Regions from separate parts of the Afipia sp. GW822-FHT03D08 genome, predicted to be linked through region 2. Evidence: riboswitches for the same ligand, from Rfam matches in the RefSeq annotation. Region 2 holds a riboswitch; the other holds the start of a gene.
The links. Region 2 has a riboswitch for cobalamin ahead of AC1RM7_RS16920 (ribonucleoside-diphosphate reductase subunit alpha). Riboswitches for the same ligand answer to the same signal wherever they lie in the genome.
Positions count from the first base shown of each region.

Region 1 (15,296 bases), on a different contig from region 2:
GGCGCTCGATGCGTCGCATGAAATCGGCTTCGTCGGCACGGTCGCGGGTGCGACGCGGCTTCGCCGCCGCATGGTCGAGCGCGTACTCACCCAGTGCGAAACCGCCGAAACGGTCTCCGAGCCTCTGCTGATCCTGCTGCGGCGTTTTGCGATGGAATCGGCGCGGGAAGAAGCGCGCCTGTTCTGCGACGAACTCGCGGCCGATGATTTTATCGGCACGCTCAATGCGCATGTTGCCGAAGAGGCGGGCGGCTACGACGCCTATCAGACTGACGACGACATGGATGCGTATGCCGCCGACGATGCTTACGAGACGTCAGAGGACGACAAGATCTACGGCGCTGAAGATACTTACAATGCCACTGCGGTCGACCCGCAGTATCGCGACAGTGTCGAGACCACACGCTATATCGATGACTACGCCAAGGATGAATATACGGTGCAAGACGTCTATGCGGTCGCGAATTCCGATCCGCTGCATTATGACGATATGCGAACCGCAGATGACGCTCGGCATAACGACGCGTCAGTCCATGCCTTTGTCGATACTGCCATGGATCGGTACGACGGGTACGATCGCGATGAGCGCGATTATGACTACGACCGGCGCATTGCGGCGTAGTATTTTGAAGATCGCCGAAATCTAGCTTGAGCCGTCATCCTGAGGTCCGAGCACTTGTGAGCCTCCAAGGATGACGGTGAAATTCGGATTTCTCCGCCACGCATCCTTCGAGGCTCGCCGCAAGCGCGGCTCGCACCTCAGAATGACGCGCTATCGTGCAAGATGAATCCCGGCCTTCGCCGGGATGATGCAGAGGGTGTTGACAGGGCGGGTCGCTCTACGAAGCGGCGAGTTGTTAGAGCACCGATCGCGAGTCGTTCAGCCTTCCGGAACGATGCTCGGCGACAGGATCGCTTCGAGATGTTCGGGCCGGTCGCGGTTGACGTGGATCAGATATTCGTCCGCCACGCCGCGCAGCTTCTTGCTCAGTTCATCCGCCATGCCGATGGCGTTGATCTTCGACTGTTCGCGATAGATCGCCTGGATCGCGTTGACATGGTGCTGGATCAATTCGCCCGGCACCTGAGCGAGATCCGGTGCATGTTCGATAATCCGGCACAGGCTTTCCGCCGCCGCAGCGGCGGTGGGGAAGCCGAACGTCGCAGCGCCGCCCTTGATGTCGTGCGCCGCGCGGAACAGTTCCTCGCGGTTCTCGCCGTTCAGTCCTTCGCTTGCGATTGCGGCATAAGCCGCGCTCAGCCGGTCGCACTCCACCTGCATCCAGTGGTTGAACTCGCCGGACAGGCTGGCGAGCGCCTGTTCGGCCCGCGCAACCGGATCGTCGAGATCCTTCTCTTCGGAATACCGCACCATCTTGCGCAGCGGATTGGGCTGCGAGATGACCTGATGGTCCGCGAAGGTATCGACCTTGATCTCGACTGGCGGCTTGCGGGCCATGGGTGCTCCTAGTTTCCGGAACGGGCTTTGTCGAGCAGCGAGGGTTGCTGCACGACTTCGGCTTTGCCGCCGGTGCGCCGCTCGACGCCGATATAGGCCGCGTTGGGATTGCGGCGGCGGTCCGGTCCGAAATAGTTCTTGGTCTTGATGAAGGGGCGGGGATTGGCCACGACATTCAGAATGCGCTGGTAAAGGCCCTTGGCGGAGATCGGCTTCGCCAGGAATTCCGTGACGCCGGCGTCGCGCGCGACCATGACGCGGCGCTTCTCCGAATGTCCGGTCAGCATGATGATCGGCGCGTAAGGATTGCCCACGCCGTCGGGCTGACGGATCATCTGGGCGAGCTCGAGCCCGTCGAAAATCGGCATCGACCAGTCGGTGATGACGATGTCGGGGACATAGTGGGAGTACATCTCAAGCGCGGTCGCGCCGTCTTCCGCTTCATAGACTTCGCGCGCCCCGAACGAATGGAGCAGCGTGCGCAGAATGCGACGCATATGCGCATTGTCGTCGCACACGAGAAACCGCAGCTTGTTGAAATCGATAATGAACATGCGCCGCCCGGGGTGGCGCACCCGGACCAGGGTACACCTCGCATTAACTATATGCGACCGCCGTTAACGAAGGGTTATCCAAGACGGCCGGGGCGGCAGGGTCAGAACCCGAACTGCTCGCTGAGGATGCGTTCTTCCAGGCTGTGGCCGGGATCGAACAGCATGCGGATCGAGATGGTCTTGTCCGCGATGATCTCGACCCGCTGCACGTCGCGGGCCTCGTCATGATCGGCGACGGCGGCGACCGGCCGCTTGTCGGATTCGAGCACTTCGAACACGACGAACGCCGTGTTGGGCAGCAGTGCGCCGCGCCAGCGGCGGGGGCGGAACGGGCTGATCGGCGTCAGGGCGAGGAGAGCAGCGTTGATCGGCAGGATCGGGCCCTGCGCCGACAGATTGTAGGCGGTCGAACCGGCGGGCGTCGCCACCATGATCCCGTCGGAAATCAGCTCGGCCATGCGCTCGTGCTCGTCGACCATGATGCGCAGCCGCGCCGCCTGATGGGTCTGCCGGAACAGCGAGACTTCATTGATGGCGTGATGGATGTGCACCTTGCCGTGAACGTCGGTGGCGCGCATCAGCAGCGGATTGATCACGGTCAGCTTCGCGGCTTCCAGCCGCTCGACCAGCGAGTGCTGGCTGAACTCGTTCATCAGGAAGCCGACGGTGCCGCGATGCATGCCGTAGATCGGAATGCCGGAGCGCATATGCCGGTGCAGCGTTTGCAGCATCAGACCGTCGCCGCCCAGCGCCACGACCACGTCGGCCTTGTCCGACGGCTGGTTGCCATAGGCCGCGGTGAACTGGGCGAGGGCCTGCTGGGCCTCATCGCTCGGGCCCGCCACGAAGGCAATCCGCTCATATTTTCTCGGCTTCGTCATATCCGGATCAGCCCCTGAGCGCGCATCCACGAAGTCGTGACGCGCGCGGGCTTCGTCTATACGAGGTTTTCCGGTGTTGTCGAGGCGGGATCGCCTGCGCAAAACAGTCCCGCGCGGCCAAAATCCGGCTTGACCCGCGCGGGTTAACCAAGAGGACGGCGCGTGCCCGTGGCCAGGCGCGCGCCGTTGATCGGTTCGGTCAGTACGACGTCCGGCCGGTGGTCAGCGCGGAGGCCAGCGACTGATACTCGGCGCTGTCGCGGCCTGCGAGCGCTTCGATCCTGGCAAGGTGGTGCTTCGCCTGTTCGCGGTTGCCCTGTTCGACCTGCCACAGGCCGTAATACTGCCAGGTGCGGACGTGGTTCGGATCCGCCTTCAGTGCGCGCTCATACCAGACACTGGCAAGCTCGTAGTTGCCGAGCTTGCGATACGAGTATCCGATCAGATTGGCGACATCGGCGCGGTCGTCCTGACCGAGCGCCTTGAGCTGGTCAATCGCCGCGGCGTACTGGCTTCGCTCGTAGATCGTCGCATAGGCGGCGCGATAACCCTGGAGGAACGCAGGGCTGTCGATCGAGGACTTCCTGTCGTCTTTCTTCTTGTCCTTGGGCTTCGATTTGGTGTCGGAGGCCGGAGGCGAGGGCGTGTCCGAAGGGGCTGCCTGCACGAGGGTGATCGAAGGTGCCGTAACGAACGCCGAAAGAAGAAATGCCAGAGATATCTGCCTGATGGTCGAGTTGCTCATGCGTAGCCTCCGTTGATCTGCAAACACGATCCTAATCCTGTTTGTACCTCTTAAACACCCGCCGGGTTCAAACATTCCTGCGTCAGCCCGTCATAATTCCGGCGATTTCCGGTTCACCCGCCGGCCGGGCGCATGTCCAAACTGTCATCCAGATGAACGAAAGCCATTGGTGCGCTTCAGACTGAGTTCAGCGGGGGAGTCCTAGCTTTGTTGCGACGATCGGTTACCCGGCCATCCGACCGGCCACCCCTGATCGCATAACGCCAGGAGAGACCCATGCTGAAGATCATTTCTGCCGCCCTTGTTGCGGGTTCGATGATTGCCGCCCCTGCAATGGCCGCCACCGTCATGAAGACCGAGACGGCGCCCGCCGCGAAGTCCGAAACTCTGAAGCCGTCGGTCGCGAATGCGAACGCGAAAGTGAAGGAGAAGAAGATCAAGCATCACAAGGCGCACAAGAAGACCAGCGCTGTGGTGAGCAAGAAGCACATTTCGTCCGCGGCGCCTGTCAAGCACATCGCCGTGCAGAAGAAGGGCTGATCTCTTCTTCCTTGATATTTCCGTGACCGCTATTGCATAGCCCCCGCATCGAAGCGGCTCATGGAAAGAAGAACGGCCTGCGGTCATCGGTCATGCGATGACTGCAGGCCGGGCTTGTTAGTTAAAGACACGTCTCTAAGAGGCTACTTGCTACGTCAGAAGGTCATACCCGCTTTAACCATGTAGACGCGGCCGGGTAATGGATACGCACTATAATTGCCGAGCGTAAACTGGCTCGCTACAGCGTAGTCATAGTAAAGTGTGTCGAACAGATTGTTGACTGCGACCGACCAGAAGAAACGATCATACTGTCCACTCAATTTCAGATCGAGCGTTGCATTGGCAGGAATTGTGGGCTGGTTGTTGCGCTGGTCGTTATCCATGCGCCGAACTCCCCAGAAGCGAACGTTCGCATCGAGGACTGCGTACTTCTGCCAAATATCCCAGCTAAAACCTGCCGTTCCGCTGATGGGGGACACCAGTGGGACGTTATTCCCGGCGAACGGGCCATCCTCAAAAACAGCGCGCGTGTAGGCAAGGCTTCCGCGCAGCCGCAACGTATCGGTGACCGCGAGCGACACGCTGGTTTCGGTACCATAGCGATGCGTAGGGTCGAGGTTGAGATTGTATCCGAGGAACGGATTGAAATGGATCTCGTTCCTCAAGTGCATGTCGTAGACACTGGTCTGCATCTGGAAACGCCCGGCGCGTATGCGGAAGCCTCCTTCCACGTCATACGACGTCTGTGTTTTCAAGGAGAAGTTGCTCGGGATTGCAATGAAATTCGCATCGAACTGCGGACCGGCTCCAACACGTTCGTCGACGTTTGGGGTTCTAAAAGCGCGCGCTGCTCTGCCGAAGACCGCAAAACTGTCGGTGAAGCGGTGCTCCAAGCCTACGTGCAATGCGTATTGAGTTTCGTTGCTGTTTAGCGGGAGGTCCTGCGCTCCCGTCGAGAATAGCGGGGCGGGAGCAGTCGGGTCGTAGCGGTCGCGTGCGCTAACCTGTGTGTTCTGAACACGCGCACCGTAAGAGAAATCGGTTGTCGGAAGGAGCCCCAAAGTTTGCTGCCAGTATCCGCCGAGGGTGCGCTGTGTGAGATTGTAGACGTGTATCGGAGCCAAACCTTTGAACATCGGCCGATCCGAGTCGTACTTTGCATCGTAGTAATCGATACCGGTCAGAATGTTCGAACGAAGGCCAAGAATATCATTCTTGATGTTGAGGCGAGGCGTGATCGACCACGTCGTTAGAACGCTATCGACATAACTCTCGGAAAACGGACTAAAGAAAGCTGATTGCTGATTTTTGTTGCGCACACCGCCATCGACGATCAGTTCGGCGCCGTTCCAGAGTGTCTTGGTGAAGCCTGCAGTCGCATTGGCTCCTTGCTTGTTTCCGAAATCGAACGGCGTGGCCGCGCCGCGCCGGTCGGTAGCGAGTTCGTTGACGAAAGCATTGACAGTCCGGCCTCCCGGGAGGCCCAAGTGCTGGTCATCGCCCGACAAATTAAAGAACGCGCTGAAATCTGTCGTTGTGTAACGGATTTCACCTACCGCATTCCGCTGATCGGTTGCGTTGTTGACGCGATAGCCATCGGACTTGAAAACGTTTGCAAATGCCGACGACGACCAAGGGCCGTTATTGGTCGTAAAGGACGTGCTGCCCTGGCGGGCACCGTAAGAACCCGCGCCGCCTTCAACGCGCATTTCGATAGGTTTACCGGCACCGGCGCCGGTTTTGGTGACAATATTGACGACGCCACCAATAGCGTTGTCGCCATACAATACTGCGCCGCTATTGCCGCGAGTGACTTCGATGCGCTCGATCGAGTAAAGCGGAATTGTCGAGAGGTCGACACCAGCGAGGTCAACGTCGTTGATGCGCCGTCCGTTGATCAAGATAAGTGTATTGGCCGTCGCAAACGCACCGAAACCGCGCAAATCGACGGTCGTCCCGGCGCCATTGACGCCTCCGAACAATGTCTGCAGTTGCACGCCCGGCACAGTGGCCAAAACATCTTGGATAGTTTGGCCGGGCGCCCGCGCAATATCTTCCTTGGTGATGACCGTCGTCGAAGCGCCGACGATGCCGATGGAGTTGGCGGGAGCGCCGGTGTTGCTCCCCGCATTGCCGCCGGTGCCATAGAGACGCGTCGCATCGACGTTGATCGCCGGCAGCGCACCGCCATTGTCCTGCGCGAGGGCAGGGCTGACGAGGGCGGTGCCCGCAAGGCATGCCGCTGCGAATGAGAGTCCGAGCGTCGCCGCCGGAAAGAGAGATTTGGAATACTGAGTCACGTTGAAGCCCCGCCGATGCATGTGATCGCGGAGGCGCGGTGAGAACGCGCAGACACGACGGCCGGCGGCAGGTTTCTGCCTCCACACGTTCCGTCCTGACTGAGGAAACAGGCCATCGGCCGAACCTCCGCAACAGTTACGTCACGTCACCGCTGCGGAACGCCGCCCCTTCGCACGCCCCGTGCGACGGAAGGATGACCGGTACAGGCAGGTCTCCTGGCTCGCGGATCGTCGCCGTTGTCCGCCTTCCCAAGCCCGGCTGAAAAGCCTTCGCTCAGTGGCATATTGGACAACGGCTCACCGCTGACAGTTGCGGGGGCAGCTTCGGAATGGCCATGCAGACGTCACTTTTACGAGCCTGCACGGCGGCACCGAATTCCCTATTCGCCAGCTTGCGCTGGCACCTGTGCCGTGGTTGCAATCAACCGGCGAGGTGTTGCCTTGTCAATGACACAATGTCCAAGAAACCCAATGCGATGCCTCAGGTTGTGGACTTCATCGGAATGCGTTGCAAATTGGTGACATATACGCGGAGCGTTGCGCTGGCGCTGGTTGCGCTCGGTCTTGCGGGCTGTACGTGGACTGGCGGCAGCGACGGCCTGTCCTACACCGCCGATCGCGGCATCGAGAACCAGCCGTATCCTGCGAACTACCGTCCCGAACTGCTTGCGCTGCTGCGGACCTACCTGAACGATCCAACGGGCATACGCGACGCCGGGATTTCAGAACCGGCGCAAAAGGAAGTCGGGGGCCGACGGCGCTATGTCGTGTGTGTGCGCTTGAATGCGCGCATTGCGGGGCGTTACGCCGGTGTGAAGGAGCGTGCGGGCGTGTACGTTGACGGGCGGCTCGATCGCATCATCGAGGATACCGAGGATCTTTGTAAGGGTGTCACCTACGCCGCGTTTCCCGAACTGGAAAGGCTGACGCGCTGAGCGTCTACGGAGGGATGTCATGACGTCGAAATCAGCCGGGCGGTTGGCCCTCTGCCTGCTGCTGTGTCTCGGCGTCGGGATTCTCGAATCATATGTGACGCGGCCCGAAATCCCGGTGTGGTATGCGGCGCTGGCAAAGCCGTGGTGGACACCGCCGCCGGTGGTTTTTCCAATCGCGTGGACCATTCTCTACATTCTGATGGCTGTCAGCCTGTGGCGCCTGTGGGATCGCGCGGCGCCTTCGGCTCCGCGGGCCTCGGCGATCACCTGGTTTCTGATTCAGCTTGCGCTGAACGCGGCGTGGTCGCCGGTCTTCTTCGGATGGCACGGCACCCGCACCGCGCTCGTTATCATCATCGGACTGTTGATCGCCATTGTGATGACAATTATCGCGGCTTCACGCGCCGACAAGTCCGCGGCCTGGCTGCTCGCGCCGTATCTGGCTTGGGTCGCATACGCGACCACGCTGAATGCCGGCGTGGTCGCGATGAACTAACCGACGTCCTATGAAAAGTGCTGGACGATGGCCGCGAAGCCGCGCCGCCAGGCGCGGTAGTTGTCGACATCGAGCGGGATCGGCTCGGCGGCGACGCGAACGATCACCAGTTCGCTGATGGGATCGATGTAGATCCACTGGCCGTGGATGCCGATGCAGCACAGCGTGCGCCGCTTGCGGTCGATCTGATAGAACTTGCTGCGATAGGCCGCATCGGGAAACATCTCGGCGAATTCGCCGCGCGCCCAGGCTTCCGGATCGCCATTGTCGTTGATGTCGTCGATCCACCAGCCGGGAATGACCTGCCTGCCGTGCGCGACACCGCGCTGCCGGATCATTTCGCCAAAACGGGCGAGGTCGCGCGGCGCGGCGCAAATGCCGCCGGCGGCGCGCATCGCGCCTTCCGGATCGAGCGTGATATAAGCGTCGGTTTCCGCGCCGAGCGGCGTCCAGAGATATTCGCCAAGCAGATCGGACAGGGCGCGGCCCGCCGCGCGCTCATAGACCCAGCCGAGCAGGTCTGTGTTGGTCGAGACATAGTGGAATGCGTGGCCGTGGGTTTTGCCGTCGGGCTTCTGGGTCGCGAGGTATTCGCGCAGCGCCATGGTGCTCTGGCCGGGTTGAATGACATCCCATCCCACAGCGCGGCGATAGCGCGCGACATCGCCGTCCGGATCGACGTAATCCTCGGTAAAGGAGATGCCGACCGTCATGTCGAGCAGATGCCGCACCGAGCAGCCGCCGTACACCGAAGACGAGACCTCGGGCACGTAATCGGTTACGGGCCGGTTGGGGTTGAGAAATCCCTTGTCCGCGAGAATTCCGCCAAGCGCACCGCAGATCGACTTGCTCACCGAGAACACGATATGCGGCGTCGTGGCATCCATGCCGCCCGCGTACCACTCGGCCGCTATCCTGCCGCGGCGAAGAACCAGAAACCCCTTGGTGTTCGTAGTACGCAGCGCATCGCGCAGCGTGGTCCGGCCCTTGCTCCCCTCGAAGGCGACCTCGCCGATTTCGACAAGCGAGCTTTCCAGCGGAACGGGGTTTTTCGACGCCGCGATGTTCGCGGTCGGCAGCAGGCGGCGGACGTTGTGAAAGCTCCAGTCGCTGGAAGGCTGGGTGCGCCAGTTGGCGAGGGTTACGAGATTGTCCCGCGCTGGCGGGAATTCAGTCATCAGTTTTTTTGCGGGACTCTTTGCGGTCAATTTGGCTGTCATGTTTTTCTTTTTCTCAGGCTGAAAGAAACGCGGGACATTGTGCGTTTAAATCGGCGCATGACAACACTGCGCCGCACAACCATCTGCCAGAACCCGGGAGAATCGGACTCGGAAAGGGAAAACTGACAAGGGGGCCCAGCAAAAACAATGCGCGAGACTCTCAGCCGCCGGGGCGGTCAAATCCCGGTATGACGCGGATGATTCTCAGACTGGCTCCTGAGGAGCCGATTGCGGTCGATACGTTGCTCGCCGTCACCTTGGCGGTTGCGGCTGCGCTCAACGCATGGTGCCTCAGCGCCTATCTTTAGATAGGCACGCGAACGGCCGAACCGGCTGAGCCGATTCGGCCGCGCTGATGTGCAGGCTATCTTGGCCTGTCTATGCCTTTATTTCGCGTTTTCCGAGTACTTGAATGCCGGCATGGCCTTGAGCTGCTCCTTGGTGCCGCTCATCACCGCATGGTCCGGGTACCATTCATTCTTGGTCGCGGTCGCAGCCATGCCGCCGCCAGCCGCGCCCGTGGTTGTCGACGGCCGGGTTGTTGTCGACGTTCCTGCCGAGCCCGGCATCTTGTCGGCCGACGCCGAGCGGACCGGCTCATCGACCCATTTCAGCTTGTCGAACGTCACGGCGATGTCGTGCTGACCGACGCCGAGGAAACCGCCGACGCCGATGATCACGGCGTTGACCTTGCCGCTCTTGTCGAGAAGGATTTCACTGATGTCGCCGAGCTTCTCGTTGGCGTCGTTATAAACCGCGAGGCCGACAAGCTTGGAAGCCCGCCAGTTGCCTTGCAGATTCATCTGCTCGCTGGATACAGAAGCAGCGGGAGCAGGGGAAGGCGAGGCCGGAGTTGTGGTCTGCGCGAACGCCGCTCCACCAGCCAACGCGGTTCCGAGCAGAGCTGCAGCCACATATTTCTTGATCATCGGATTCTCCTTTCAATAAATCGATTGAAACGGAAGAACCCAAACCGCTTGCTTATGTTCCGGGAACTATCTCTGTTCGCCCGCGTCAATTTAGCAAGTTTGCCGGCACCTTCTCGAAGCGCAGCGGAACCTCGCCGGTTTCGATCGCTGCGTGGAGATCGTTGAGCTGGGCTTCGAGGAATTCGTTCGCCGCGAGCAACGCCATCAAGGCGCCGCGCGTGTCACCGCCGCATTGGGCGATGACGTCGTCGAGGGCATTTTCATAACGGTCGTCATCATGTGAAGGCATGATCGTCCTCGTCTGGTTGCCTGAATCGCTGTCTACCTGCGTAGGCAACGGTGACGAGACCGTGACCGTTCCGAGGCGCGCCGAGTTGTCCACGCAATTCACAGGCGTTTTGACGCAGGACAGGGGGAATATTTGGCGTTCGCGCGATTGCTATTTCGCGGCCTGATCCACCGACCAGACGTCGAAAATCCCCAGGTTGTAGAGGAAAGCGAGAGCGGCAATCACGCCGATCGCGGCAATCAGGTATTTGTGGTGCGCCCGAAACCCGCCGTTGCCGTCCATGCGAAATCCTCCGCGCGCCCGATGTCTCAACCACATTTACTGGTGGCCCAAATCGGACGACAGCGCAAATTGAATGGCTGTGAATTTCAGCCGGCCTCGGTTCGTCCGCCGCTCTTGCCCAGCAATTTGCGCGACGCCCAGATGATCAGGCTGGCGATGCCAAAAAACAGCGCGCCGGTCAGCTTCAGGACCGCGGACAAAAAGTCGAGCACATCGAAGAGCTCCAAATAGTCGAGCAGCTTGATGATCAGGATCAGCACCAGCAGCGTGCCCAGCAACCACTCGGTCATTGCAACAGTTCTCCGCGCCGGCGCCGTGACATCGGCGACAAGTCCCTCCGTTGGTCGCTGCGGTAAAGTCGGAGGTTCACGGCATTGCGATGCGCGGTTCCCGGAACCCCGGGGGACGCCAGGCGGTGGCCAGGTGAAGGTGGAAGCGGAAAAAGCCGCGGACCAATGTCCTGTCCGGAAAGCCGTCGCTTCGAGCGGCGGCTTTTCCGTTGGCGTGCGACCCGGCAACATCGCTGGCGGTCTTGTCCTGAGGCGGCCGCGCTGATAGCTGTTCCCCGACGCCGGTTTAGCTCAGCGGTAGAGCAGCGGTTTTGTAAACCGAAGGTCGGGAGTTCAATCCTCTCAACCGGCACCATTTACCGCCGCCGTCGGCCGATTTCTTAGCCCTCGTTTGCGCGCGGAATCATCCACGTGGAAAACGTCTGCCAGACGCCGTCGCCGAGATGGCGCTGATACGCGATGAAATCGCCGTCGTTGCCACGCACGAATTCATAACGATGGTGGTTGAATTCTCTGGTTTGCACGGTCATCGAAGTTCTCCTCTGTTCGTTCTGACGGAGGAGCTAAGTGGCATATCCGGCCGATCAATAGAATGATGATTATCATATAATCACGTTGTCGAGAGGCGTTGTTTCACCTGTGGAACCGGGCGAGCGAGCCCGCCCGGCGCCCGCCGTTAACCTTCCACTTTCCAAAATCTTATTGAAATCGCTCGCAATTGAGCGACCGCAAATGCTTACGCGTTAGGCTTACCTGACGATTGGGCGGGGCCTTTAACTCCTGGCTTGCCTCGCTGGATTAGGGTGCGGCTTCAACGAAGGTCTCATTCCATGCGTGCGATACTGGCTCTGGCGATCTTGATCGGAACGGCGGCATCGGCTGCGGCCGATACCGGTCCGTTGATCGTGATTCCCGGCCGTGCGGGCGTTCCCGTCATGATCAATGGCCGCGATGCGTCCTATGCCGTCGTCGAAGGCGAATGGGGCCTCGCCAAACATTTCAAGAATGCGGACCGCGTTTATGGCGGCTGGGATCGCTACATCGGCCCCGAAGTCGGCCACTATTATCCGAGCGCCGGACGCACGCCGGGCTACGGCCGTCTCGAAATTCAGCCGCCTGCCAATCGCGCGCTGCCGCAGCCTGCGGAGAGCTATCATCGCTCGTGGTCCGCGCAATCCGCGCCGCCGGCGCCGCAGCAGCACTACGACGTTCCGCTATATCCACCGTCGATCATCGAAGCGCCGCGCGATCAGAGCGGTCGGCCGAACGGCTTCCGGCCCAGCTACAGGCCGAATGGTTTCCGGCCCGATCTGAAACAATAACGAGACCAAAACAAAAGTGTTTAAACAGGAGAGAGTAATGCGTCAGACGATTGCAGGATTGATTGCGGGAGCAGCCTTTGCTGCGACCATGGCGACGGCGGCACCCGCGCAGGCATGTGCGGTGACCGATCCGTGCGGCAGCTACGGCTATTATGCTTACAACTACGGATGCGGTTACGGCACCGGCTACGGTTACGGCGGTTGCGGTGTGCGCGAGCGTCTGACCGATGCGGACGCTTATCAGACGTATGCAAGCCCGCAGTATTACTGGGTGAATCAGGGCCCGACCTATACCGGCCCCGGCAACTTTGCTCCGGTGCCGACCTATCAGGAACGCGCGGTGATCGGTTCGCGCTACTACGGCCGGCCTTATCGTTATGGTTATGATGGCGGTCCGTACGGCAACGCCACCAGCCATTACTATGACGGCGCACCGGGCGTGCAGGGACCTGCGGTCTACAGCTATCGCTACGCCCGCCGCCATTATCACCGCGGCTATCATCGGATGCACTACCGTCCGTATCGCACCGCGCCGAAGTACTATTACACGCACCGTCACCACGGCCACGCCATGGCGCACGGATCGCGTCCGCTTCGCTACAAATACTGATCTGATTGATCGGATATAAAGCGAAACGCCCGTCTGCATCACGCAGGCGGGCGTTTTGATTCAGCCCATCAGGCCAAGACGGCTTGTCCCGATATAGAGCGCGAGCGCGGCTGCATTCGAGACATTAAGGCTCTTGATCGCGCCGGGCATGTCCATGCGTGCGACCACGCTGCACGTCTCGCGCGTGAGCTGACGCAGGCCTTTGCCTTCCGCGCCCAGCACCAGAGCGAGCGGCGCATGCAGGGGCACCTTGCTGAGATCGCCCTGGCCCTCGCTGTCGAGACCGACCGTCAGGAAGCCTGCCTCGTTCATCTCGCCGAGCGCGCGATGCAGGTTGGGGACTTCGATGATGGGCACAAGCTCGAGTGCGCCGGATGCGGATTTGGCCAGCACACCGGTCGCTTCCGGGCTGTGCCGTCCGGTGGTGACGATTGCCTTGACGCCGAACGCTGCGGCCGAGCGCAGGATCGCGCCGACATTGTGCGGATCGGTAATCTGGTCGAGCACCAGCACGATGCCGTCCTGAGGCAGTTCGTCGAGATGCAGGCCGGGCAGGGGATCGGCCTCGGCGAGCAGGCCCTGATGCACAGCATCCGGCCCGAGCCGGCGGTCGATGTCGCCCGGATGCACCAGCTCCGGCGGAACGCGGGTGTCGATCTTCTCGTCGGCAAGGCGGCGGGCGACGTTTTCGGTGACGAACAGCTTGCGGATTCGCCGTTCGGGATTGGCCAGCGCCATGGTGACCGAGTGCCAGCCATAGAGAACGACAGGACCTTCGCCTTTCGCGTGTCCCCTGGCTTCGCGGTCGCGCCACTGAGGACGTCCTTGAGGCTTTCCCTGGTGCTTCCCGGAACGCTCCCCGTGCCGTTCCCGGTCACGGTCGCCACCGCGTCCGCCCGGTTTGGGGCCTTTGAAACGTGATTTGCGGTCTCGATCGCTCATGCGGCCTTGTCCCACGGGGCTGAAATAATGGCAATTTCCGGCTTTGGACGGCGGGAAGGGAAATGTGACAATCGTCCCGGCATTGGTTGACTTTACCCCGGTGCTTCGCCCATAAACGCGCCGACCGGGCGCCCGTCTACGGGCACGCTTTTTACCGTCATCCATGGCCGTTCAACCACCCCGTTCGGGTGGGCGAGGGTGTCCGATGACGTCGAGCGGGGGAGTGTCCCGAGTGGCAAAGGGAGCTGACTGTAAATCAGCCGCCGTATGGCTTCGAAGGTTCGAGTCCTTCTTCCCCCACCATATTGAAAACGCTCGCAGAATTGATCTTCTGCGAGCGTTTTTATTGGCTCATTTGACACCGTTTTCCGAAATCGGCTTGGAGACAGCAGCGTTGTGCCGCTCTAGGCAGCAAACTTTTCAACTTGATGCTCGGAGCGCGTCAGGTATCGGCCGCGCATTTCAAGGAAGGGCCGCTCGATGCAGTAGTAAGACAGCATCGATACGAAGAGGACAACCGCAAAAATTGCAAAGGAGGCTGCGATAATCCCCAGCGTGCCAAACTGCAAGCTACCCAAATAACCTTGGCGAAATGCGGCCCAGAACTCGTACTGGACCGCGTAGTGCAGGATATAGATGCTGAAACTCAACATCCCAATCCATCTGAGGGCGGTACTGATCCCTGTGCCGCGAAAAGGGAAGGCTGCCAAATATCCGCCGATGAATGCGGCCCAAATCAACGCTTCAACCTCGGGGTAAATTATGTGCCACCAATGCCAGGCTGAAATACCGCCTTGGCGGTTTAACAGGCTCATCAGTGCAAGCACCGCGATGCTGGAAAGGGTCAGCAGGAAAAAACCAGTTTTGCGGTTGGCAGAGATCGAAAAACGGCCAATGTGGATCAGATACGCCAGCCCGATCCCAGCCATGAACTGATTGATGCGGCCAAGGATCGTGAAATAGTTTGCACGGTATTGCTCGGCAGGAGGAAGCGGCAGTAGTGCCATCACTTTCAGAATCCAGAACAGCGCCATAATGGGCAGTAGGAACCGAAATACACCATAGCGCCAGACAAACAGGAACAAGAACGGCGCGATCAAATAGAACTGGAATTCAACGGAGATTGTCCAAACCGTACCTGACAGGTTCGACGGAGACGTCATTGCCGATGGGATATTGGCTAGCAGAATAAACGGCGAAATGATGCTGCCGAGTTCGAACGATTTTGCAGTGTAAAGCGAGAAGACAAGCACAACTATCATCAGAGGGAAAATTCGGAGGATTCGGTTTTTAAGAAATCCGAAGTATTGAATCTCCCGGCCAAATGTGCCGCTTGAAAGAATATAACCGCTGAGAACCATGAACAGCGAAACACCGGTATGGCCTTCATAGATGATCGACACGAATGGATTAGACGACATCGGCCATTTCGCAGTTTGCATGACTGACGAAATCCCGGAATTGATCGAGTGGTAAAAGAAAACGAGCAACGCGGCGGCCCC
Region 1 covers NZ_JBXANK010000001.1:1,228,614-1,243,909, reverse strand. The annotation lists gene AC1RM7_RS06160 (DUF2336 domain-containing protein) at 1-622, shown strand, start outside; gene AC1RM7_RS06155 (Hpt domain-containing protein) at 881-1,459, opposite strand; gene AC1RM7_RS06150 (response regulator) at 1,468-2,013, opposite strand; gene AC1RM7_RS06145 (NAD kinase) at 2,115-2,894, opposite strand; gene AC1RM7_RS06140 (tetratricopeptide repeat protein) at 3,094-3,639, opposite strand; gene AC1RM7_RS06135 (His-rich protein BRANT) at 3,916-4,179, shown strand; gene AC1RM7_RS06130 (TonB-dependent receptor) at 4,335-6,500, opposite strand; cobalamin riboswitch at 6,669-6,902, opposite strand; gene AC1RM7_RS06125 (hypothetical protein) at 6,983-7,414, shown strand; gene AC1RM7_RS06120 (TspO/MBR family protein) at 7,434-7,910, shown strand; gene AC1RM7_RS06115 (serine hydrolase domain-containing protein) at 7,919-9,130, opposite strand; gene AC1RM7_RS06110 (PRC-barrel domain-containing protein) at 9,517-10,059, opposite strand; gene AC1RM7_RS06105 (hypothetical protein) at 10,145-10,348, opposite strand; gene AC1RM7_RS06100 (hypothetical protein) at 10,499-10,630, opposite strand; gene AC1RM7_RS06095 (hypothetical protein) at 10,717-10,920, opposite strand; tRNA gene AC1RM7_RS06090 (tRNA-Thr) at 11,201-11,275, shown strand; gene AC1RM7_RS06085 (hypothetical protein) at 11,301-11,450, opposite strand; gene AC1RM7_RS06080 (hypothetical protein) at 11,751-12,242, shown strand; gene AC1RM7_RS06075 (hypothetical protein) at 12,280-12,852, shown strand; gene rlmB (23S rRNA (guanosine(2251)-2'-O)-methyltransferase RlmB) at 12,913-13,794, opposite strand; tRNA gene AC1RM7_RS06065 (tRNA-Tyr) at 14,012-14,097, shown strand; gene AC1RM7_RS06060 (acyltransferase family protein) at 14,199-15,296, opposite strand, start outside.
Region 1: another riboswitch for cobalamin. It lies ahead of AC1RM7_RS06130 (TonB-dependent receptor); the one in region 2 lies ahead of AC1RM7_RS16920 (ribonucleoside-diphosphate reductase subunit alpha).

Region 2 (15,296 bases):
CAAGGGATTGCCACCGGGCAAGGGCACGGTGAAGCAGGGGGACGCGTTGTTTCAGGAGCGCTGCGCTTCGTGTCATGGCGAATTCGGCGAAGGCGCGGGCCGCTGGCCGGTCTTGGCAGGTGGCGCGGGAACGCTGAAGGCGGACCGTCCCGACAAGACCATCGGCTCGTTCTGGCCGGACCTGTCGACCGCGTTCGACTACATCAAGCGCGCGATGCCATACGGCAATGCACGTTCACTGTCTGACGATGACGTTTATGCCCTGACGGCGTACCTTCTCAGCATGAATGATATCGTCAAGGACGAGAACTTCGAACTCAGCGACAAGAACTTCACCTCGATCAAGATGCCGAATGCCGCGGCCTTCTATGAGGATGACCGCGAGACTGCCGAAAAGCAGTTCTGGAAGAAGGACCCGTGCATGAAAGACTGCCGTGCTGCACCGAAAATCACCGGCCGGGCGATCTCGGTGGACGTGACGCCCGACAGCAAGGCAGGACCGAAAGTCGATTGATGAAACGCCCGCCGGCCCGTGCGATGCTTTTTGTTCTGGCGGCGGGGGCGGCGCTGGAAAATGCTGCTGCCGGAGACCGGCAACTTGGAGAGTATTTATCGACGGAATGTGTAACCTGTCACCGTGCTTCGGGCGCGGCTCAGGGCATTCCGAAAATCACGGGATGGCCGGAAGACCAGTTCATCGCGGTGATGAACGCCTACAAGGACAAGCAGCGCGATAACCCCGTGATGCAGACCATCGCCGGACGGCTCGAGGCAGGTGACATTGCGGCTCTGGCGGCTTATTTCAGAACCCAGAAGTAAATGGTTTCAAAAATTCCGGAGGGTGTCATGACAGACCAGAATAGCTCGGCAACGCGGCGCAGTCTCATTATCGGAGCTGCTGCGGGCGGTTTGGCCGCGGCAACGGCGCAGGCGGCACCGCAGTCCGTCGCCATGGCGGACCTGAAGAAGGAAGGCGATGTCGCATGCCTCTATCATTGCGACTACGGCGACAACGCGCGCTTCGCCCAGACGCTGAACAACATCTCGAACCATTATTCGGCTTACGGCTCCGATCCGTTCGGCCTGCAACTGGTGATCGTCGCCCACAGCGTGTCGGTGAAGTATTTCCTGAGCACGCTGGAAGGAACGCCCTGGAAGGATGAGACCATCGATCCGGCCCTGTTCGAGCGTGTCACCGCGCTCGCCAAGAACGGCCTCAAGGTTCTTCTGTGCGAGATCACGTTCCAGCGGCTCAAGCTCGACAAGGCCAAGGTGAAGGACGCGCCGTTCATCAGTTTCGTGCCGTCGGGTGTTGCCACCGTCGCGGCGCTGCAATCGAAAGGCTTTGCCTATCTCAAGGTCGGCTGATCGGACCGGTCGGCTGAATCCGGTTTTTCAATAGAACATTGGGGGCATGATGAGCATCAATCGTCGGCAGTTGATTTCGGGATCGGCATCGTTCGCGGGCGTCATGATGTTCGGCGCGCCTGCTGTGCTCGGACAAGGCAAGCCGCGCGTGGTGGTGATCGGCGGCGGCGCGGGCGGCGCGACAGCCGCCAAATACCTCGCCAAGGACAGCGCGGGCGCGATTGCCGTCACGCTGGTCGAGCCGCTGGCCAAGTATCAGACCTGCTTCCACAGCAATCTCTATCTTGGCGGTTTCAGGGATTATCCCTCGATCACCCACGGCTACGGCGGATTGAAGAAACTCGGCGTCACGGTGGTCGCCGACCGCGCCGCCAAGATCGACCGTGACAAGAAGGAGGTCATTCTCGCGAACGGCAAGAAGCTGCCCTATGACCGGCTGGTCGTCTCGCCTGGCATCGACCTGAAATACGATTCCGTTCCGGGCTGGTCGCAGGCGGCGGAGGAAGCCATGCCGCACGCCTGGAAGCCGGGCGCGCAGACGCTGCTGCTCAAGAAAAAGCTCGATGCGGTGCCGAACGGCGGCGTCATCGTGATGATCGCGCCGCCCAATCCCTATCGATGCCCGCCCGGTCCTTATGAGCGCGTGTCGATGATGGCGCATGCGCTGAAAAAGGCGCGCAAGGATCGCTCCAAGATTTTTGTGATCGATCCGAAGGACAGTTTTTCCAAACAGGCGCTGTTTCAGGAAGGCTGGGAAAAACACTACAAGGGCCTGGTCGAGTGGCTCGGCCCCAAGGTGCATGACGGTTTGAAATCGGTCGATCCCAAGACGGGCACCGTTGTCACCGGCTTCGAGACCTACAAGAACGCGGCGCTGGTCAACGTCATCCCGGCGCAGATGGCGGGCGCGATCGCGCGGGATGCCGGCCTTGCCAATGCCAGCGGCTATTGCGCCATCGACCCAACGAACATGAAGTCCGCCGCCGATCCCAACATCTACGTGCTCGGCGACGCCTGCATCGCCGGCGACATGCCGAAATCCGCGTTCTCCGCCAACAGCCAGGCCAAGGTCGCGGCCATGATGATCCGGGGCGAACTGGTGTCGGCGCGCACGTTCCCCGCGCGCTACACCAACACCTGCTGGAGCCTGATCGACACCGACGACTGCGTGAAGATCGGCGGGGCCTATGAGCCGAAGGACGGCAAGATCGCGGCGTCATCCACCTTCGTGTCCAAGACCGGCGAGGATGCCGAACTGCGCAAACAAACCCAAGCCGAAAACATGGGCTGGTACGCCGGAATTACAGCCGATATGTTTGCGTGATATGTCCATCGCCGACGGAACCCGCCGCGACGCGGCGGGTTTCGGTTGCGTGTCCTCCTGCCAGCCTTCCAGCCCGCTTCAAAGGTCAAAACAGATGATTGCTCGTTCGTTTGCCGCTGCCCTCGCTTTTGCCACCGCCGTCAGTTTCGCCGGCACCGCCAACGCTCAGGACGTCGCCGCGGGTGAGAAGTCCTTCAACAAGTGCCGCGCCTGCCATCAGGTTGGTGAAACGGCGAAAAACAGCGTCGGCCCCGAGTTGAACGGCCTGTTCGGCCGCAAGTCGGGCAGCGTCGCGGGTTACAACTATTCCGAAGCCAACAAGAATTCCGGCATCACCTGGGACGAGGCGGTGTTCGCCGAATACATCAAGGACCCGAAGGCCAAGATCCCCGGCACCAAGATGGCCTTCGCGGGCATCAAGAAGGACGATGAGATCAAGGATCTCACCGCCTATCTCAAGCAGTTCGGCGCCGACGGGAAGAAGAAGTAAGAGCCCGTCATTCCGGGGCGCGCTTTTGCGCGAGCCCGGAATCTTCATCAGTTGTCATCATGTCTGGATTCCGGATCAGCCCGCAAAACGGGCTGTCCGGAATGACAGCTTCTAAGCCGCTCCACGCGCCTGCCGGGCCGCTTCGACCATGTTGGTCAGCGCCGACCTGACCTCCGGCCAGCCGCGGGTCTTGAGGCCGCAATCCGGATTGATCCAGATCTGGTCCGCCGTCAAATGGCTGCGGGCCTTCTCGATCAGCCCGGTCATCTCCTCGACATCAGGCACGCGCGGCGAATGGATGTCGTAGACGCCGGGTCCGATTTCGTTCGGATACCTGTAGGTCACGAAGGCGTCGAGCAGTTCCATCTTCGACCGTGAGGTCTCGATCGAGATCACGTCGGCGTCCATCGCGCCGATGGCGTCGATGATGTCGTTGAACTCCGAGTAGCACATGTGGGTGTGGATCTGCGTTTCATCCGCGACGCCCGAGGCCGTGATGCGGAAGCTGCCCACCGCCCAGTCGAGATAGGTTTTCCACTCGGACCGCCGCAGCGGAAGACCTTCGCGAAGCGCCGCCTCGTCGATCTGGATCATGGTCGCGCCGGCCTTTTCGAGATCGGTCACCTCGTCGCGGATTGCGAGTGCGATCTGCCGGCATGACTCGCTGCGCGGAATGTCGTCGCGCACGAACGACCAGTTGAGGATGGTCACCGGACCGGTGAGCATGCCCTTCATAGGGCGCCTGGTCAGCGACTGGGCATATTTCCACCATTCGACCGTCATCGGCTTCGGCCGTGAGACGTCGCCGAACAGGATCGGCGGGCGCACGCAGCGCGAGCCGTAGCTCTGCACCCACGCGCTCTTGGTGAAGGCGAAGCCCGAAAGCTGCTCGCCGAAATACTGCACCATGTCGTTGCGTTCGAACTCGCCGTGAACCAGCACGTCGAGACCGATCGTTTCCTGCCATTCCACGGTGCGTCTGGTTTCCTCGCGCAGAAAGCGGTCATAATCGGCCTGGCTGATCGTGCCTTTGGTGAACGCGGCGCGCGCCTTGCGCACGTCGCTGGTCTGCGGGAACGAGCCGATGGTCGTGGTCGGAAAGACCGGGAGCTTGAACCTCGCGCGCTGAATCTGCGCGCGCCTGGCAAAGGCACTGCGGCGTTTGGCCATGACCGCCGTGATCGCGGCGACACGTTCGGCAACCGCCTTGTTGTGCACTTTCGGCGAAGCCTTGCGCGCAGCGGCGGCGGCGGCCGAGGCCGCGAGTTCGTCTTTCACCGTGTTGCGTCCGACGGCGAGCGCCCGTCCGAGCGCAGAAAGCTCGCTCATCTTCTGCAACGAGAAGGCGAGCCAGCTCTTGAGATCCGCATCGAGCGCGGTTTCCTGATCGAGGTCGATCGGCACATGCAGCAGCGAGCATGACGGGGCGATTTCGATCAAATGCGCGCCGCGCCCGGCAACGACTGGCTCGATGCGATCGAGAATGGCCGGCAGGTTCGCGCGCCAGATGTTGCGTCCGTCGATGACGCCGAGCGAAATCACGCGATCCGCAGGCATCTTGCTCAAGACCGTATCGATCTGACCCTTGCCGCGCACCAGATCGAGATGCACGCCCGCGACGGGCAGCTTGGCGACGAGATCGGCGTTGTCGCCGAGTTCACCGAAGTAGGTGGCCAGCATGATCTTGGTGCCGGGCACCTTGAGCGCGAGTTCGCTATAGGCCGTCTTCAACGCAGCCTTTTCGTCCGCATCGAGATCGAGTACGAGGCACGGTTCGTCAAGCTGCACCCAGTCCGCGCCTTCCGTTGCGAGCTTGTTGAGCACTTCGATATAAGCCGGCAACAGCTTGTCCAGCAGCGACAGGTTGCTGAACGAGGCGTCATGGCTCTTGCCCAGCTTGAGGAATGTCACCGGGCCGACCAGCACCGGCCGTGTCCGATAGCCGAGCGCCCTGGCTTCCCTGTATTCGTCGATCGGCTTGGTCGAGGACAGTGCGAAGGTCTGATCCTTCGAGAATTCCGGCACCATGTAGTGATAGTTGGTGTCGAACCACTTGGTCATTTCCTGCGCGGGCGCGCCATGACCGTGGTGATGTTGCGCATGGCCGTGTTCACATGCAGGGTCTTCGCCCTGCGAGCCGCGCGCCATCGCAAAATATGTTGCGAGCGAAACCTCGCCGCCTGTCCAGTTGTAGACGTCGGGAATGGCGCCGACCATCACACTGGTGTCGAGCACCTGATCGTAGAAAGAGAAGTCGTTCGAGGGAATGACGGTCACGCCGCGCGCTTTCTGGCGCGCCCAGTTGTCGGCGCGAAGCTGCGCCGCCGTTTTGACCAGCGAAGCCTCGTCGATCCTGCCGGACCAGTAGTTCTCCAGCGCGGTTTTCAGCTCGCGGCGCGGACCGATCCGCGGCGTGCCGAACGTGGCGACGGGAATGGAAGTAACGGAAGACGAATTCGACATCGGAAACCCCGTGATGTTGGGGCAGGGCCGGACATGCGCGAACAACAGAGACGGCGGCGCCGTTCTCTCGCAAGCGACACACCGGGGCACCCCGCCCATGGACGTACTGTGATCGCGGCAGGTCTCCTGGCTCACGGCTCAACGCCTTATGTCCGGCCTTCCCGAGGCTTTCGCCTCAGTGGCATCGATGGACAGGCTCACCGTCTACAGTTGCGGGGGCAGCTCCGGACTTGCGCGATCCAAAACCGCGCGCACCGCATTCCCTCTTGGCTCCGGGCAACGTGCCCGCAGAACCGCGATGGTCAAGTTATGTGAAGCGGCTCGCGCCGGGTCAAAGGGAAAGCTTCCCACTGCGGCGGCATTGACTGCGCGCGCCAGGCGAGTGGGCAGCGCTCCGGCGAGAATCGCGGAAGCAGATTTCCGTCGGCGCGATCCGCTGACCGGATTCACGGCCGCTTTTCCTCGCGCGCCGAAAAAAAACTTTGGCGGTTTTCCTTGGGTATTTTAAGCAATCGCGATCTTTTGTCCCGCTATCCACATTCGCCTCGCTTGACTTGGCGTCGCGAAGCACACCAGATGTGGGTGTCACGGTTCCACCCGGTCGCAAGACTTGGTGGCGAAGATGGGAAGCCGGTGAGTTGCACTCCGACGCGACAAATCCGGCGCTGCCCCCGCAACTGTAAGCAGTGAGTTGAATCCGACCGATGTCACTGATGCGTTTTCGCATCGGGAAGACCGGATTCAGCGCCGAACTGCGAGCCAGGAGACCTGCCGCGACACCAAAAGAACGTCCACGGGCGGGGTGTCCGGCGGTCGCGTGCTTCGGTGCGTTCCCGCGCCGTGACCATGCGCCTTCGGCCCAAGCCCCCAGAAAATTGCAACACGCACGGGGTCTGCCGATGTCACTCTCGATCGAACGCGAAGCCGCCAAATCCGCTCCTCTCATTCAGTTGCGTTCCGAGTCACTGGCTGTCCCTGCGGCGGAGCCGCCGCTCCAGATCATCCGCCGCAACGGCACGGTCTCGCCGTTCGATGCCAGCAAGATCTCGATCGCGATGACCAAGGCGTTCCTCGCCGTCGAGGGGCACACCGCGGCGGCGTCGCGCCGCATTCACGAGGTGATCGAGCAACTGACCAACGAAGTCGTCAGCGCGCTGACGCGCCGGATCGGCGAGGGCCGCACTTTCCACATCGAGGATGTCCAGGATCAGGTCGAACTGGCGCTGATGCGCAGCGAGCACCACAAGGTTGCCCGTGCCTACGTGCTCTATCGCGACGAACGTCAGCGTCAGCGCGCCGAAGCCGCCGCCGCCAAGCCGGTGAAGGCATCCTCCGAGCCGCAGTTGCATGTCACGCTCGGCAACGGCACGCGCGTGCCGCTCGATGTCGAGCGCCTGACCCTGATTATTCAGGAAGCGTGCGCCAATCTCGACGGCGTCGATGCCGCGCCAGTGCTCGCTGAAACCAGGCGCAATCTTTACGACGGCATCAGCCAGGACGAGCTTGCGCTGGCCGGCATCATGGCCGCGCGCACGCTGGTGGAGCAGGAACCGAACTACGCTTACGTCAGCGCGCGTCTGCTGCTCGACAAGCTGCGCACCGAGGTTCTCTCGTTCGTACATGCCGCGCAGATCAGCGCCACGCAGGCGGACATGGCGGCGCGCTACGTCGAGTACTTCCCGGTCTATGTCAAGAAAGGCATCGAAGCCGAACTGCTCGATCCTGAACTGGCGCGCTATGACCTGAAGCGGATCGCGGCGGCGCTGAAGCCGGAGCGCGATCTGTCGTTCCAGTTTCTCGGCTTGCAGACGCTGTACGATCGCTACTTCCTGCATCAGGACGGCAACCGCATCGAACTGCCGCAGGCGTTCTTCATGCGCGTGGCGATGGGCCTTGCGATCCGCGAGATCGACCGCGAGGCGCGCGCCATCGAGTTCTACAACCTGCTGTCGTCGTTCGACTTCATGGCCTCGACGCCGACGCTGTTCAACTCCGGTACGCTGCGGCCGCAGCTCTCGTCCTGCTTCCTGACCACGGTGGCCGACGATCTCGACGGCATCTTCAAGTCGGTGAAGGACAACGCGCTGCTGGCGAAATATTCCGGCGGTCTCGGCAACGACTGGACCCGCGTGCGCGGCCTCGGCGCGCACATCAAGGGCACCAACGGCGAAAGCCAGGGCGTGGTGCCGTTCCTGAAAGTCGCCAACGACACCGCGATCGCGGTCAATCAGGGCGGCAAGCGCAAGGGCGCGGTCTGCGCCTATCTCGAGACATGGCATGTCGACATCGAGGAATTCCTCGACCTGCGCAAGAACACTGGTGACGACCGCCGCCGCACCCACGACATGAACACCGCGAACTGGGTGCCGGATCTGTTCATGCAGCGCGTCGAGGCTGATGGCGAATGGACGCTGTTCTCGCCGGACGAGACGCCGGACCTGCACGATCTTTACGGCAAGGCGTTCGCCGAGCGTTACGCTTTCTATGAAGCGAAGGCTGCGCGCGGCGAGATGCGTGTGTTCAAGACGCTGCGCGCCACGGATTTATGGCGCCGCATGCTGACCATGCTGTTCGAGACCGGACATCCCTGGATCACCTTCAAGGACCCGTGCAATCTTCGTTCGCCGCAGCAGCATGTCGGCGTCATCCACTCGTCCAATCTCTGCACCGAAATCACGCTGAACACGTCGGACGACGAGGTGGCGGTGTGTAATCTCGGTTCGGTCAATCTGCTCAACCATGTGGGTGAGGGCGGCATCGATCACGCGCGGCTGAAGCGGACGATCTCGACCGCGATGCGGATGCTGGACAATGTCATCGACATCAATTTCTACACCATCCCGGAAGCGCGCCGCTCCAACCTGCAACATCGTCCGGTCGGTCTCGGCCTGATGGGCTTCCAGGATGCGCTCCATGCGCTGCGAATCCCGATGGCGTCGGACGCCGCTGTCGCGTTTGCCGACACCAGCATGGAAGCGATTTCGTTCCATGCCATCTCGGCGTCGGTCGATCTCGCCGCCGAACGCGGTCAGTATCCGTCGTTCAAGGGATCGCTGTGGAGCAGGGGCATCCTGCCGATCGATTCCATCGAGATTCTGGCCGATGCGCGCGGTGGTCTTGATGCTGACTGGTCGGCAACGCTGGACTGGACTGCGCTGCGGGCGCGGGTGCAGTCGGTCGGCATGCGCAACTCCAATGTAATGGCGATTGCGCCGACGGCGACCATTTCCAACATCTGCGGCGTGGCGCAGTCGATCGAGCCCGCCTACCAGAACCTCTATGTCAAATCGAACATGTCCGGCGATTTCACCGAAGTGAACGAGTTTCTGGTTCGCGATCTGAAGGCCCGCGGCCTTTGGGACGAGGTGATGGTGTCGGATCTCAAGTACTTCGACGGCAGTGTCGGCTCCATCGACCGTGTGCCGGACGATCTGAAACTGCTCTACGCAACGGCGTTCGAGATTGACAGCGCGTGGCTGATCGAGGCTGCCGCACGGCGGCAGAAATGGATCGATCAGGCGCAATCGCTCAATCTCTACATCGCCAATCCGTCGGGCAAAAAGCTGGACCAGCTTTATCGCCTCGCATGGACGCGCGGATTGAAGACCACCTACTACCTGCGCTCGCGCAGCGCCACCCATGTGGAGAAATCCACGCTCAAGGGCACCGACGGCAAGCTCAACGCGGTGTCGTCAACGCCTCTCGCTTCACTGCCGGTGAACAAGCCCATCGTCATATCGCAGGCCTCGACCGCGCCGGATCTGTCCGATGCGGTGGCGTGTTCGATCGACAATCCCGATTGCGAGGCGTGCCAGTAAGCAGCCTCGCCGTCATTGCGAGCGAAGCGAAGCAATCCACCTTTGAAAAGTCATGGATTGCTTCGTCGGCTTCGCCTCCTCGCAATGACGAAATTGGCAACATCCGACGTTAGACAAGAAAGACGATCTTCATGCTCGACTGGTCCGAACCCGCACCTGCCAAACCCGCTACCAACCTGCCGCCCATCCTGACCGGTAAGCCTGTCGTATCGGAGCAAGCCGATCCAACAGGCTTCGGCACCATCGACCGCAGGGGCGGGCGCGTCTCGGTCGACGACAAGGCGATGATCAACTGCCGCGCCGACGTCAATCAACTGCTGCCGCTCAAATACAAATGGGCATGGGAGAAATATCTCTCCGGCTGCAACAATCACTGGATGCCGACGGAAGTGTCGATGCAGGCCGACATCGCGCTGTGGAAATCGCGCGACGGCCTCACCGACGACGAGCGCCGCGCCATCAAGCGCAACCTCGGATTCTTCGCGGCCTCCGAAAGCCTCGTCGCCAATAATATTGTGCTGGCGATCTATCGCCACCTGACCAATCCCGAGTGCCGCCAGTACCTGCTGCGGCAGGCGTTCGAGGAAGCGATCCACACCCACACCTTCCAGTACATCGTGGAAAGCCTCGGCCTCGATGAGGGCGAGCTGTTCAACATGTATCGCGAGGTGCCTTCGATCACCGACAAGGCGGCGTGGGCGCTCAAGCACACCCAGAATCTGGAAGACCCGGACTTCAAGACCGGCACGCCGGAAGCCGACCGTGCGCTGCTCCGCGACCTGATCACCTTCTATGTCTGCTTCGAGGGCATGTGGTTCTACACCGGATTCGCGCAGATCCTGTCGCTCGGCCGCCGCAACAAGATGGTCGGCATCGCCGAGCAGTATCAGTACATCCTGCGCGACGAGAGCATCCATCTGAACTTCGGTATCGACGTGATCAACCAGATCAAGATCGAGAATCCGCATCTGTGGACCGGCGAATTCCAGGAGGAGGTCCGCGGAATGATCCGCGAAGCGGCCGAACTGGAAGCAGCCTATGGCCGCGATACCATGCCGCGCGGGTTCCTCGGCCTCAACGCGGCGCTGTGCGAACAATACATGCACTTCATCGCCAACCGCCGATGCGCCCAGCTTGGGCTGACCCGCGTGTTCGACGAGACCGACAATCCGTTCCCATGGATGTCGGAGGCGATGGACCTGAAGAAGGAGAAGAACTTCTTCGAGACCCGCGTGATCGAGTACCAGAACGGCGGCGCGCTGAGCTGGGAATAAGGCGTTAATCTTTGGCGCCTCGCGGTGTCGAGATACAGGTGCAAATCCCGCGTCTGCACACGAACGTTGCAAGAAACGCCCGCTGAGCGGGCGTTTTTTGCTGCGTGAGGTAGCGATTTACGGGGTGTTATTCAATTTTGTTTACCTTGAGGCACTTTGCGCCGGTTGGCTGTCCGGCGGGTTTGGCATGCAAAAAGAATTTTTGGGGGTTGGGAATGGGCTGGTTCAAGAGCACTCCGGCAAAGCAGAAGGTCAACGTCAGCTTTCTTTCGAACCTGCGATTCCGAACCAAGATCATGCTCGGTTTCATCACCGTGCTGGGCATCTCCGCCATCAACATGGGTGTCGCCTATTTCGGCTTTGAGCGGATCGCCGAGGGCGTCCAGTCCTATCAGGGCATTGTCGCCGAGACCGACAGCGCGCGTGACATCGATCGCGAACTCGCGGCCTATCAGCTCCTCGCGCGTTATTATGTGACGACCGGTCTTCCCGCCGACGAGGAGGCTGCACGCGCTGCGGAGACTGCCCTTGGTGCCGCCATCGAACGCGCTGCCCGGGTCGCCACCGCCGGCAACCGGAAGAGCGTTCTCAATCTTTCGGCCAGCTACAGCGAGTTCGCCGGACTGTTCGGCGAGGTCATCAAGCTCAAGACCGATAACGCCGCGATCGCGTCGAACCAGTTGCTCCGGATGGGCAACGTCATCCGCTACAAGTTCGACGATCTGGCGGATACCGCGATCCTAGCGGGTCTGACGTCGATCCAGCAGAACGCCAAGGAACTGGCGACCCACTCCGCGTCCATTACCTCCAACATCAGCAACTACGTGCTGCGCCCCGACGCCGCCGTCGCCAACAGCGTCAATGCCCGCATGCAGCTTCTGAAGAACAGTTTCGGCACACTGACCGCCGACGATGCGAAACTCACATCGAAGATTGCGGAGATCACCCAGGAGCTCGATGCCTACAAGGCGGCATTCACCAAGTTTGTCGAGAACACCGCGAAGATCGCAGCGCTGTCCACGAAGATGAACGAGGCGGCGGCGAGCGTGACGCAGGAAGCGAAGACCATCAAGGACGGCTTGCTTGCACAGCAGACCCGGCTCGCGAAGGAATCCGCCGAGGCCGCGCACAGCACCGGCAAGTTCGTGACCATTCTCGGCGGCGGCGGCATCGCGTTTGGCGCGTTGCTCGCCTGGATGCTGGGCCGGGGAATTTCACGCCCGATGATCGGCATGTGCGATGCGATGCGTCAGCTTGCCAGTGGCAATTTCGATGTCGTCCTGCCGGGCCTTGGCCGCAAGGATGAAATCGGCGAGATGGCCGGCGCGGTTGAAGAGTTCAAGATGCGGGCTGTCGCCAAGGCGCAGAGCGAGGCGGCGGAACGCGAAGAGCAAGGCAAGTCCGCCAGCGCCGCGCGCAGCGCCGAGCTTCATCGTTTCGCGGACAATTTTGAAACCGCGGTCGGCGGGATCGTGTCGAGCGTATCGGCCTCGGCCAGCCAGCTTGAAGCGTCCGCGACGACCCTGACGCGAACCGTCGAGGCGACCCAGATGCTGTCAGGCAAGGTGGCTGGCGCATCCGAGGAAGCATCCTCCAACGTGCAATCGGTGGCGGCGGCGACGGAAGAGCTCTCGGCGTCGGTTGTCGAGATCGGCCGCCAGGTCCAGGAATCGAGCCGCATCGCCGCGGCGGCGGTGTCGCAGGCCGAAGCGACTGACGCCCGCATCGCCAAGCTGTCGCGCGCGGCACAGGAAATCGGCGACGTGGTCAAGCTGATTACGGCGATTGCCGAGCAGACCAACCTGCTGGCGCTCAACGCCACCATCGAGGCGGCACGGGCCGGCGAGGCGGGACGCGGCTTTGCCGTTGTCGCGTCCGAGGTGAAATCGCTGGCGAGCCAGACCGCGAAGGCGACCGACGAGATTTCATCGCACATCGCGGGCATGCAGAGCGCGACGCAGGAATCGGTTTTCGCCATCAAGGAAATCGGCCAGACCATCGGCCAGATCTCGAAGATCGCCGGCAACATTGCCGCCGCCATCGAGCAGCAGAGCAATGCGACCACCGAGATCGCCCGCAACGTCCAGAGCGCCGCCGGCGGCACGCAGGAGATCGCGGAAGGCATCTCCGAGGTCAACCGCGGCGCGAGCGAAACCGGCACGGCGTCGGGCGAGGTGCTGAATTCGGCCCAGACGCTGGCGGTCGAAAGCACGCGGCTGCGTCAGGAGCTCGATCGCTTCATGGCGAACATCCGCGCGGCGTGATGGTTTACTGCAACCTCGCCCCGTTCTGACGTGGGAGAGGGAGCAGGTTTTTCTCCCTCTGCCGTTGCGTGTTGATGAACCGTCAAGCCCGGCGCTGACGGCTGTGTGAGTTACTCCTAGTACGCATCCTTTTTGGCGCGTGCGTCTTTCGCGGTCTGCACGAGATTGAGCTGCTGCTCGATCTTGCCGAGCGCGTTTGCGAACTCCTTTCGCTCCGCCGCCGTGAGGCATGACAGGATGTCCTGTTCCTTGCGGAGCAGGCGGGGAATAAGCTCCTCATAGAGCGCGTGTCCCTTGCGGGTGAGCTGCAACGCCAGCTCGCGGCGGTCATCCACGTTCTCGACGCGTTCGATCAACTGCTTATCCAGCAGATGGGCGACGGCCCGGCTAATGGTCGATTTATGCGTCCGGGTGCAATAGGCGATGTATTGCGCCGTGCAGGCGTCATCGCGGAAACCGAGCGTCGCCAGCACCCGCCATTCCGGAATATCGAGGCCGTAGCGCTCGCTATACTCGCCGGAGAGTTCCGCGCTGACCTCCGCAGCCAGCCGATTCAGCCGGAACGGCACGAATTTGAAAAGATCGAGCTTGGTCAAGGAAAACGTCCATTTTGGCCAGGGGCCAGCCCGGTCCAGTTGGTTGCAGTTGCAACGATCATAGCCTTGGTCTATCCTGATGGCCAGCGTCAAATGCAGACGTGCAAACCACCGCGTCAGAGGCCTCGATCAAGAGGCCCGTCAGTCAAGCAGGGACGAAACGTGCCGGTATCACGGATTATTCAGTTCGGCTATCGCCGCCATTCCGATCAGGACCGGACGGCGGCGGATGCCGCGCGCCACCCGGTCGTGGTGGTGGGCGCGGGGCCCGTCGGCCTGACGCTGGCGATCGATCTTGCGCAGCGCGGGCACGGTGTCGTCCTGCTGGATGACGCCGATCGGATCGGCGACGGTTCGCGCGCGATCTGTTTCTCGAAACGTTCGCTGGAACTGTGGGACCGTCTCGGGGTCGGCGAACGGATGGTGGAGAAAGGCGTCGTGTGGAAAGTCGGCAAGATCTTCCTGAACGATGACATGCTCTACCGCTTCGACCTGTTGCCGGAAGACGGCCACAAGATGCCGGCCTTCATCAATCTGCAGCAGTATTACGCCGAAGCCTTTCTCGTCGATCGCGCCAGCGAACTGCCGCAGGTCGATCTGCGCTGGCGCAACAAGGTCGTCGGCCTCGACCAGCGCAACGATCATGTTGTGCTCGCGATCGATACGCCCGATGGACGCTATCACCTCAAGGCGGATTACGTTGTCGCCTGCGACGGCGCGCGCTCAATGCTGCGCGGCTTTGTCGGTGCGGAATTTTCCGGAGAAGTGTTCGAGGATCAGTTCCTGATCGCGGACGTCAAGATGACTGCCGAGTTTCCGACCGAGCGCTGGTTCTGGTTCGATCCGCCGTTCCATTCAGGCCAGTCCGCGCTGCTGCATCGTCAGCCCGACGATGTCTGGCGTATCGACCTGCAACTGGGACCGGATGCCGATCCCGCCGTCGAGCGGTTGCCGGAAAATGTCCGGCCGCGGATCGAGCGCATGCTGGGTCATGCCAATTTCGATTTCGAATGGATTTCGATCTACAAGTTCCAGTGCCGCCGCATGCAGCGCTTTGTGCATGAGCGCGTGATCTTCGCCGGCGACTCGGCACATCAGGTCTCGCCGTTCGGTGCGCGGGGTGCGAATTCCGGACTTGAGGATGCAGAAAACGTTGCGTGGAAGCTGTCGCTGATCTTGCGCGGCGATGCGTCGGCCACGTTGCTCGACAGTTACGAGATCGAGCGCAGCGCAGCCGCGGATGAGAACATCCGTGCGTCGACCCGCTCGACTGATTTCATCGCGCCGCATTCGGCGCAGGAGCGGCGGATGCGGCAAGCGATACTCCGGCTTGCGAAGGAAGCCGAATTCGCCAAGCGCATGGTCAACGGCGGGCGACTCTCGACGCCGTCGGTGTATGAGACGCCGCTGTCGACGCCGGACACCGACGTCTGGGCGGCGGGCCCGCGCCCTGGTGCGCAGATGATCGACGCACCACTGGCGGCGGCGAACGGCGAGCCGGTCTATCTCACCGAGGCCTTCCGACAAGGCGGGGGTGGCTTCGTCCTGCTGCAGGCGGGAAGCGACGGCGGCGATCAACCGGGCTGTCATTCCATCCATATCGGCGAAACAGCTCCGCTGCGCGATGCGTCGGGACTGTTTGCGAAGCGCTACGATGCATCCGAAGGCGCGGCTTATCTGCTGCGCCCTGACGGTTATG
Region 2 covers NZ_JBXANK010000002.1:409,738-425,033, reverse strand. The annotation lists gene AC1RM7_RS16950 (c-type cytochrome) at 1-514, shown strand, start outside; gene AC1RM7_RS16945 (c-type cytochrome) at 514-819, shown strand; gene AC1RM7_RS16940 (DsrE family protein) at 847-1,368, shown strand; gene AC1RM7_RS16935 (NAD(P)/FAD-dependent oxidoreductase) at 1,418-2,692, shown strand; gene AC1RM7_RS16930 (c-type cytochrome) at 2,787-3,182, shown strand; gene metE (5-methyltetrahydropteroyltriglutamate--homocysteine S-methyltransferase) at 3,294-5,645, opposite strand; cobalamin riboswitch at 5,745-5,958, opposite strand; cobalamin riboswitch at 6,217-6,435, shown strand; gene AC1RM7_RS16920 (ribonucleoside-diphosphate reductase subunit alpha) at 6,545-9,463, shown strand; gene AC1RM7_RS16915 (ribonucleotide-diphosphate reductase subunit beta) at 9,595-10,737, shown strand; gene AC1RM7_RS16910 (methyl-accepting chemotaxis protein) at 10,953-13,001, shown strand; gene AC1RM7_RS16905 (MarR family winged helix-turn-helix transcriptional regulator) at 13,118-13,597, opposite strand; gene AC1RM7_RS16900 (FAD-dependent oxidoreductase) at 13,760-15,296, shown strand, end outside.